DNA from 2 places in the Planosporangium spinosum genome. Region 1 is predicted to be linked to the other one. Evidence: predicted binding sites of a transcription regulator. Region 1 holds the regulator's gene; the other holds the start of a gene.
What was found. The regulator HrcA, encoded in region 1, represses chaperone genes, less so after heat shock. The targets are predictions, from matches to a motif close to GGTTNGCACNCTCNNNNNGAGNGTGCNAACC.

Region 2: a site for HrcA is predicted at 1,698-1,728, ahead of groL (chaperonin GroEL). Genes of this name have one in related genera too.

Annotation. Positions count from the first base shown of each region.
Region 1 covers NZ_JBLYUB010000017.1:129,722-133,909, reverse strand. Annotated here, with positions in the region: gene ACNTMW_RS22285 (16S rRNA (uracil(1498)-N(3))-methyltransferase) at 27-737, opposite strand; gene dnaJ (molecular chaperone DnaJ) at 853-1,983, opposite strand; gene hrcA (heat-inducible transcriptional repressor HrcA) at 2,057-3,070, opposite strand; gene ACNTMW_RS22270 (DUF4870 domain-containing protein) at 3,356-3,940, shown strand; gene hemW (radical SAM family heme chaperone HemW) at 4,059-4,188, opposite strand, start outside.
Region 2 covers NZ_JBLYUB010000034.1:20,626-24,813, forward strand. Annotated here, with positions in the region: gene paaN (phenylacetic acid degradation protein PaaN) at 1-572, shown strand, start outside; gene ACNTMW_RS30305 (cold-shock protein) at 867-1,067, shown strand; gene groL (chaperonin GroEL) at 1,982-3,604, shown strand; gene ACNTMW_RS30315 (hypothetical protein) at 3,719-4,009, opposite strand; gene ACNTMW_RS30320 (dipeptidase) at 4,050-4,188, shown strand, end outside.

The DNA.
Region 1 (4,188 bases):
GGGCAAGTGCTCCGTCGGTTACGCCCTCACCAGCGGCCGAGGCGCACCGACAGGGCGGACAGCGCCGCCACCCCGGCGGTCGAGGTACGCAGGACCTCCGGGCCGAGCCGGACCGGTAGCGCCCCGGCACCCTCCAGCGCGGCCAGTTCCTCGGGAGCGATGCCGCCTTCCGGGCCGACGACGAGCGTGATGTCGTCGGCGGCGGGCAGGTCGACCCGTGACAGCGGCGCCGCCGCCTCCTCGTGGAGTACCAGCAGCGGCCCCGGCCGCCGGGTCAGGTTCGCGGTGGTCGTGGCGTCCGCCACCACCGGAAGCCACGGCCGGCGCGCCTGCTTGGCCGCTTCCCGCGCGGTGGCCCGCCAGCGCTGGAGCGGCCGGTCGTCCTTCCACCGCGCGACCGACCGGGCCGCGGCCCACGGAACGATCTCGTCCACGCCGACCTCGGTCATCGCCTGGACCGCCAGTTCGCCCCGGTCGCCCTTGGCGATGCCCTGGACGACGACGAGTCGCGGGGTCGGCGCCGCGACCCGGGTACGGCCGGTGACCGCCACGTCCAGGGTGCCCCGGCCGACGGCGGTGACCACGCCGGTGGCCGTACCGCCCTGGCCGTCGCCGAGCAGCAGGTGCTCGCCCACGCGCAGGCGCTGGACGGTGGCGGCGTGGTGCCCCTCCGGCCCGTCGAGGTGGAACTCGTCGCCGTCGGGCAGGGCGTCGACGAGAAACAGCGGCAAACTCATGATCGACGCAACTCATCGGCGCGTGATCGACGCAACGTCCGGGAAACCGTGGTCCCCCGAGTGGTGGGCGACCACGGCTTCCCGGACGTTGTGATGATCAAGGCTGTCAACAAGGTCACGCGTGGCCGTTGAACGCGTCCCGCATCCGCGAGAAGAAGCCACCCTGCTTGGACAGTTCGGCGACCTCCTCGCCCCGGGAGCGGGCGAACTCGCGCAGCAGCCGCTCCTGCTCCGGGTCGAGCTTGGTCGGGGTACGCACGTCGAGGTGCACGAACAGGTCCCCCCGGCCGGTGCCGCGCAGGTGCGGCACGCCCTTGCCCCGGATGCGCATCGTCGCGCCGGGCTGGGTGCCGGCCCGGACGTCGACGTTCTCCTCGCCGTCGAGCGTCTTGATGGTCAGCCGGGTGCCGAGGGCGGCGGCCGTCATCGGCACGGTGACCCGGCAGTGCAGGTCGTCGCCCTTGCGCGAGTACACGTCGTGCGTGCGCTCGTGGATCTCCACGTACAGGTCGCCGGGCGGGCCGCCACCGGGGCCGACCTCGCCCTGCTGGGCCAGCCGGATGCGCATGCCGTCCTCGACCCCGGCCGGGATCTTGACCGTCAGCGTGCGCCGGGTGCGTACCCGACCGTCGCCGCCGCAGGTCTGGCACGGGTGCGGAATGACCGTGCCGTACCCCTGGCAGGCGGCGCAGGGGCGGGCCGAGACGACCTGCCCGAGGAACGTGCGCTGCACCGACTGCACCTCGCCCCGGCCGCCGCAGACGTCACAGGTGGCAGGGTGGGTGCCGGCCGCCGTACCCGCGCCGGAGCAGGTGGTGCAGAGCACGGCGGTGTCGACGGTGATCGGCGTCTCCACGCCGAACGCGGTCTCGTTGAGGTCGAGTTCGAGCCGGAGGATCGCGTCGGCGCCGGGCCGCACCCGGGGTCGCGGGCCGCGGGCCGCGGAGGTACCGAAGAAGGCGTCCATGATGTCCTGGAAGCCCACGAACGGCCCGCCCGCGCCGGGGCCGGGTCCGCCACCACCGGGGGCGAGCGGGTCGCCGCCGAGGTCGACCATCTCGCGCTTCGCCGGGTCGGACAGGACCTCGTACGCGGCGTTGATCTCCTTGAACTTCTCCTGCGCCACCGGGTCCGGGTTGACGTCAGGGTGATACTCGCGGGCCAGCTTCCGGTAGGCCCGCTTTATCTCGTCCGCGGAGGCGTCCCGACGTACCCCCAGGATCCCGTAGTAGTCCTTGTTGGCCACGTGCGTCCTTCTGCCCTCGCTCTATGCGCCTGTTGGTCAGCCGTATCAGCTGTGTGTCACTGCAGTGTCAGCTCTATGCGAGCAGATCGCCGACGTAGCGTGCCACGGCACGTACGGTGGCGATGGTCCCGGGGTAGTCCATGCGGGTCGGCCCGAGCACACCCATGCCGCCCACGACAATGGTGCCCGGTCCGTACCCGGTGCTGACCACCGAGGTGGTCCGCAGGTCCTCGATCTCGTTCTCGTCGCCGATCAGCACGCGCGTCCCGCTCGGCTCCACCTCACCGAACAGCTTGAGGAGCACCACTTCTTCCTCGAGCGCCTCGAGGATCGGCCGCAGGGCGCCCTGGAAGTCCAGCAGGCCGCGCGCCAGGTTGGCGGTGCCGGCGAGCGCGATGCGCTCCTCCTTGCGCTCCACGAGCGTCTCCAGCAGCACGGTGGACAGGGCGGTCATCGCCGGCCGCAGCGCCGGCGACACCTCGTCCAGCAGCGCCTCGACCAGCGGCGGGGTCTCGGTGAGCGCGCTGCCGGCCAGCTTTTCGTTGATCAGGCGGCGCAGGTGGGCCACGTCGTCGGCGGGCAGCGTGCCGGGCAGCTCCACGAGGCGCTGATCGACGCGACCGGTATCGGCGATCATCACCAGCATCAGTCGGGTGGTGGACAGCGGGACCAGTTCGAGGTGGCGCACCTTCGACCGCGACAGGCTCGGGTACTGCACGATCGCGACCTGGCGGGTGAGCTGGGCCAACAGCCGCACGGTGCGGTGCACGACGTCGTCGAGGTCGACCGCGCCGAGCAGGAACCGTTCGATCGCGCGGCGCTCCGCCGGAGACAGCGGCTTGACCCGGCTGAGCCGGTCGACGAACAGCCGGTACCCGCGGTCGGTGGGCACCCGGCCGGCGCTCGTGTGCGGCTGCCGGATGTACCCCTCCTCCTCGAGCACGGCCATGTCGTTGCGCACGGTCGCGGGCGAGACCCTCAGGTTGTGCCGCTTGACGAGCGCCTTGCTGCCGACCGGCTCCTGGGTCGCGACGTAGTCCTCGACGATGGCGCGCAGCACTTCCAACTTACGATCGTCGAGGGCCATGGCCGCACCTCCCGTCGGGCTCGTCGCCGTCCCCGACGGGCCGGCTGGCACTCCAGATAAGTGAGTGCCAGTCTAGCGCCGCAGGCCAGACCGATGCGATGCTTCTTTTGTCCGTTTCGCGCATGAATAACGTACTTTCTTCGCCCGCTGGGGTGCCGGCCCACCGGCCGGCTCTCCCGGGGTGTCTTCCCCTGACCGACCGGACGCCGAAACAGGTCTGGTTGTCTCGAACATGTCGCACCAGGTCGCTACCGCGAATTGATCGATGGTTCTACGGTGGCGCACATGACAGAACCACCCCGCCCTCCGGGCGAGGGCACCGGCATCCCGCCGGACCCCACCGCCCCGCAACCACCGTCGGCCTCCACCCCGGGCGAGGCGACCGCTCCCTCATACCCGCCGCCACCGTCAGGCGGGTACGCGCCCCCGCCGCCGCCCGGCGGGTACCCGCCCCCGCCGCCCGGCGGGTACGCGCCCCCTCCGGCCGGTGGCTACCAGCCCGGCCCGGGCGTCCCCCCGCCGGGGTACGCCAGCAACGACGACAAAACCTGGGCGCTGGTGGCGCACTTCGGCGGCGCGGCCGGCATGTTCGTCAGCGGCGGCCTCCTGGGCTTCGTCGCCCCGCTGATCGCCTACCTGGCGAAGGGGCAGCAGTCCCCCGCGGTACGGGCGCACGCCGTGGCGGCGCTGAACTTCCAGATCCTGTGGTCGATCCTCGGCTTCGTCGCCTGGATCATCGGGTGCTTCCTGTTGTTCCTGCCCACCCTGGCCGTGATGGCGATCGGGGTCATCTTCGGCGTCATCGCCGGGGTCAAGGCCAACGAGGGCGAGCTCTACCGCTACCCGATGTCGGCCGGCTTCATAAAGTAGCCGGGCAGGGAGCCAGGCCGGCTCGACGTCCCATGATCGTCACAACGTGCCGGACGTTGTGACGATCATGGGCACGCGCCGCCGACCATGGGCGCGTGCTGCCGACCACGGGCGCGCGTCACGGCAACAGGTCGCGGACCACCGCGTCGGCCAGCAGCCGCCCGCGCAGGGTGAGCACCGCCCCGCCTGCGCCGAACACCGCCGCGTCCAGCAGTCCGGCGCCGGCGGCCCGGTGCGCCGCCGCCCGC
Region 2 (4,188 bases), on a different contig from region 1:
ACGACGTGGCCGGTGGGATCGCCGCGGCTGTCGGAAAGTTGACCGATGATCCCGCCCGGGGTGTGGAGTTGACCGGCGCGATCGTCAATGACGGGGTGCTGGAGCGCCTGGAACGGGTTCGCGGCCTCGGTGAGGTCGTACTCGATTCGCGGGTGGTCACCCACCCGACCTTCGGTGACGCGGTCGTCCGTACGCCGCTGATTCTCACGTTGGATGCCGACCGTGAGCAGACCTACGGCAGCGAGTGGTTCGGGCCGATCTCGTTCGTCGTCGCCACCGACTCCACCGAGCACAGCCTGGAGGTCTTCCGGCGGACCGTCGGCCGGCGGGGCGCGCTCACCGCGTCGGTGTACTCGACCGACGACAAGGTGCTGGACGCGGCCGAGCGGGCGGCACTGGACGTCGGTGTGCACCTTTCGGCAAATTTGACCCACGGAGTGTTCGTCAACCAGTCGGCGGCCTTCTCCGACTTCCACGGCAGCGGTGCCAACGCGTCCGCCAACGCCGCGCTGACCGATGGCGCGTACGTGGCCAGCCGTTTCCGGATTGTGCAGTCACGGCGGCACGTGTGACGGCATCTACGGAATCAGTCATAGGCATACATCTATGGAATGGCCGCGTTAGGACTACCCGAGAACCCCGTTCTCTAACGCCAATCCGGCATGACGATCGCGAATCTCGAGCTTAATCCGGATGTCCGATTTGGGGCTGTACGGGGTTGGCCGACCTCGTGTAGCGTGCGTGGTCGGTCGTCGTTCGTCGTCGGTGTCCACAGGGGGCACGTCGAGACACCGGCGACTCCGGCGTCGCGACCGCGGCGTCGTGGGTTGGCAAGACCCAGCACCACCGAAGTGAGGAAGTGCACCGTGGCACAGGGCACCGTCAAGTGGTTCAACAGCGAGAAGGGCTACGGCTTCATTGCCGTCGACGGAGGGCAGGACGTCTTCGTCCACTTCTCAGCGATTCAGATGGACGGCTACAAGTCGCTGGAGGACGGTCAGCGCGTCGAGTTCGAGATCGCGCAGGGCAGCAAGGGCCCGCAGGCGGAGAACGTCCGTATCGCCTGACTACTCCAAGCTCGCACCACTTTCAGGACACCGTTCTCCGGTCGGGGAGCGGTGTCCTTCTTTTTCTCTCCCGCCGCGCCACTCCGTGTTGTTTCCTGATCGCCGTCGCCGTCGCCGCAGTCCTCGGCTGACGCCGGCGTCGGTGGTGATCCCGTGCCGGTACGGGGCCCGTTGTCGGTACAGCGGTCCTCGCGGTATTGGTCCGTCTTTCATGGTGTTGTGGTCGTTTGTGCGGTCGTGGCCGTTTGTACGGTCGTGGTCGTTTGTACGGTCGTGGTCGTTTACCGGGTCGCGGCCGTGTTCCGGGTTGTGGTCCTCGCGCCGGGGTGGTGTCGAAACGTCGCCGAACTTTTGGGTGTGGACAGGTGGGAAGTGGCCGTGGTGGGGAAGGGGGCGACGGCGGGCCGGTACTCCCGGCTCGTCACCGGCGCGGCCCGGCCTGGCGTCCGGTGGTTCCGGCGCGGCCCGGCCCGGCGTCCGGTGGCTCCGGCGCGGCCCCGCTCCGACGTCCGGTGGCTCCGGCACGGGCCGGCTTCCGGCGGTACGGCGGCATGGGGAGGCGTCGGGTATCCGGCGGCGACGGCGGGGGCGATCGCCGGCGTGCCGGGAGGGGGTCGGCCACCGACCGTTTGCTTGCACTCTCGGGTGGAGAGTGCTAAACAAGTCACTGGCACTCGGAAGTGTCGAGTGCCAAAAGGTCGGGGTCGGTGGGGTCACCGGCCATGGCCGGGCCGTCCGGCGGAGTACGCCGAGCGGGCCGGGCATGGCAGGGGGCCGGTCGTCGCGGGCTATCCGGTCCGGCCTACGAGGGTTTCTCAGCGCCCGCTGGGGGACCGCCGAAGGTGCGTACGCAGCGGTGCGTGGCTGGTTGACGCCGGCGCGGACCGTGACTGTGTCCAGGAGGACAACGCCGAATGGCCAAGACAATTGCGTTCGAGGAAGAGGCGCGCCGGGGCCTCGAGCGGGGCATGAACATCCTCGCCGACGCCGTGAAGGTGACGCTGGGCCCGAAGGGCCGCAACGTCGTCCTCGAGAAGAAGTGGGGCGCCCCCACGATCACCAACGATGGCGTGTCCATCGCCAAGGAGATCGAGCTCGAGGACCCGTACGAGAAGATCGGCGCTGAGCTGGTCAAGGAGGTCGCCAAGAAGACCGACGACGTTGCCGGTGACGGCACGACGACGGCGACCGTCCTGGCCCAGGCGCTGGTCCGGGAGGGCCTGCGCAACGTCGCGGCCGGCGCGAACCCGATGGCCCTCAAGCGGGGCATCGAGACCGCCGTCGCCGCCGTTGCCGAAGAGCTCGCCAAGATCGCCAAGGATGTCGAGACCAAGGAGCAGATCGCTTCCACGGCCTCCATCTCCGCCGGCGACCCGACCGTCGGCGAGATCATCGCCGAGGCGATGGACAAGGTCGGCAAGGAAGGCGTCATCACCGTCGAGGAGAGCAACACCTTCGGCCTGGAGCTTGAGCTCACCGAGGGCATGCGCTTCGACAAGGGCTACATCTCGCCGTACTTCTGGACCGACGCGGAGCGGATGGAGGCCGTCCTCGACGACCCGTACATCCTCATCGTCAACAGCAAGATCTCCGCGGTGAAGGACCTGCTGCCGATCCTCGAGAAGGTCATGCAGTCGGGCAAGCCGCTGGCGATCATCGCCGAGGACGTCGAGGGCGAGGCGCTGGCCACCCTGGTCGTCAACAAGGTGCGCGGCACGTTCAAGTCCGTCGCCGTCAAGGCTCCGGGCTTCGGCGACCGCCGCAAGGCCATGCTGACCGACATCGCCGTCCTGACCGGCGGTCAGGTCGTCAGCGAGGAGCTCGGCCTGAAGCTGGAGGGCACCACGCTCGACATGCTGGGCCGCGCCCGCAAGGTCGTCGTCACCAAGGACGAGACCACGATCGTCGACGGCGCCGGCGACCCCGACCAGATCCAGGGTCGGGTCAACCAGATCCGCGCCGAGATCGAGAAGAGCGACTCCGACTACGACCGCGAGAAGCTGCAGGAGCGCCTGGCCAAGCTGGCCGGTGGCGTTGCGGTGATCAAGGTCGGTGCGGCCACCGAGGTCGAGCTCAAGGAGCGCAAGCACCGCATCGAGGACGCCGTGCGCAACGCGAAGGCGGCCGTCGAGGAGGGCATCGTCCCCGGTGGTGGCGTCGCGCTGGTGCAGGCCGGCAAGACCGCGTTCGACAAGCTGGACCTGAACGCCGACGAGGCGACCGGTGCCAACATCGTGCGCGTCGCGCTGGACGCTCCGCTGCGCCAGATCGCCGCGAACGCCGGCCTCGAGGGCGGCGTCGTGGTCGACAAGGTGCGCAACCTGTCGGTCGGGCACGGCCTTGACGCGGCGACCGGCGAGTACGTCGACATGCTGGCCACCGGCATCATCGACCCGGCCAAGGTGACGCGCTCGGCGCTGCAGAACGCGGCGTCGATCGCGGCCCTGTTCCTGACCACCGAGGCCGTGGTCGCGGACAAGCCGGAGAAGGAGAAGGCCCCGGCGGGCGCGCCCGGCGGCGGCGACATGGACTTCTGAGAAGTCTGAAACTCAGGAAAGGGCGGGCCGGCCGGGCCCGCCCTTTTCGTATGCGCTCACGTGCCCGCTCGCCGGGCCCGTCCACCGCGCCTTCCACCGCCCGTGGAACGGGGCTCACCGGGAGCCGGTGGAGCCGGCCGTTCCGGTGGGGCTGTAGGGGTCGGTGAGCCCGCTGTTGGTCACCGGTTCGACCTCAACCGGGGGCTCCGGCTGACCGGTCTCGGTCACCATCTCGCTCAGCGAGGACGACGTCGGTTCCTTCCGGCCGCCCCGCTCGGTCGACGGCTCGGGCAGGTCGATCTCCGGCACGCTGGAGCCGGTCGGCTCGCCGGCGTCCCGGCGGCTGCCGGCCACCCCCGATACGCCGGTCGCCCGCTGCGGACTCGGATCACGCGGTTCGGTCATATGGTGGTGATACCCACAGGGGCCGGTAACGTACCCGACGATGAGCGAACCGATCTTCGACGGGCACAACGACCTCACCTGGGAGTTGCGCCTGCGGGTACGTTACGACTTCGACGCCCTGGACGTCGCGGCCGACCAGTCGGCATCCGGCCTGCACACCGACCTGCCCCGGTTGCGTG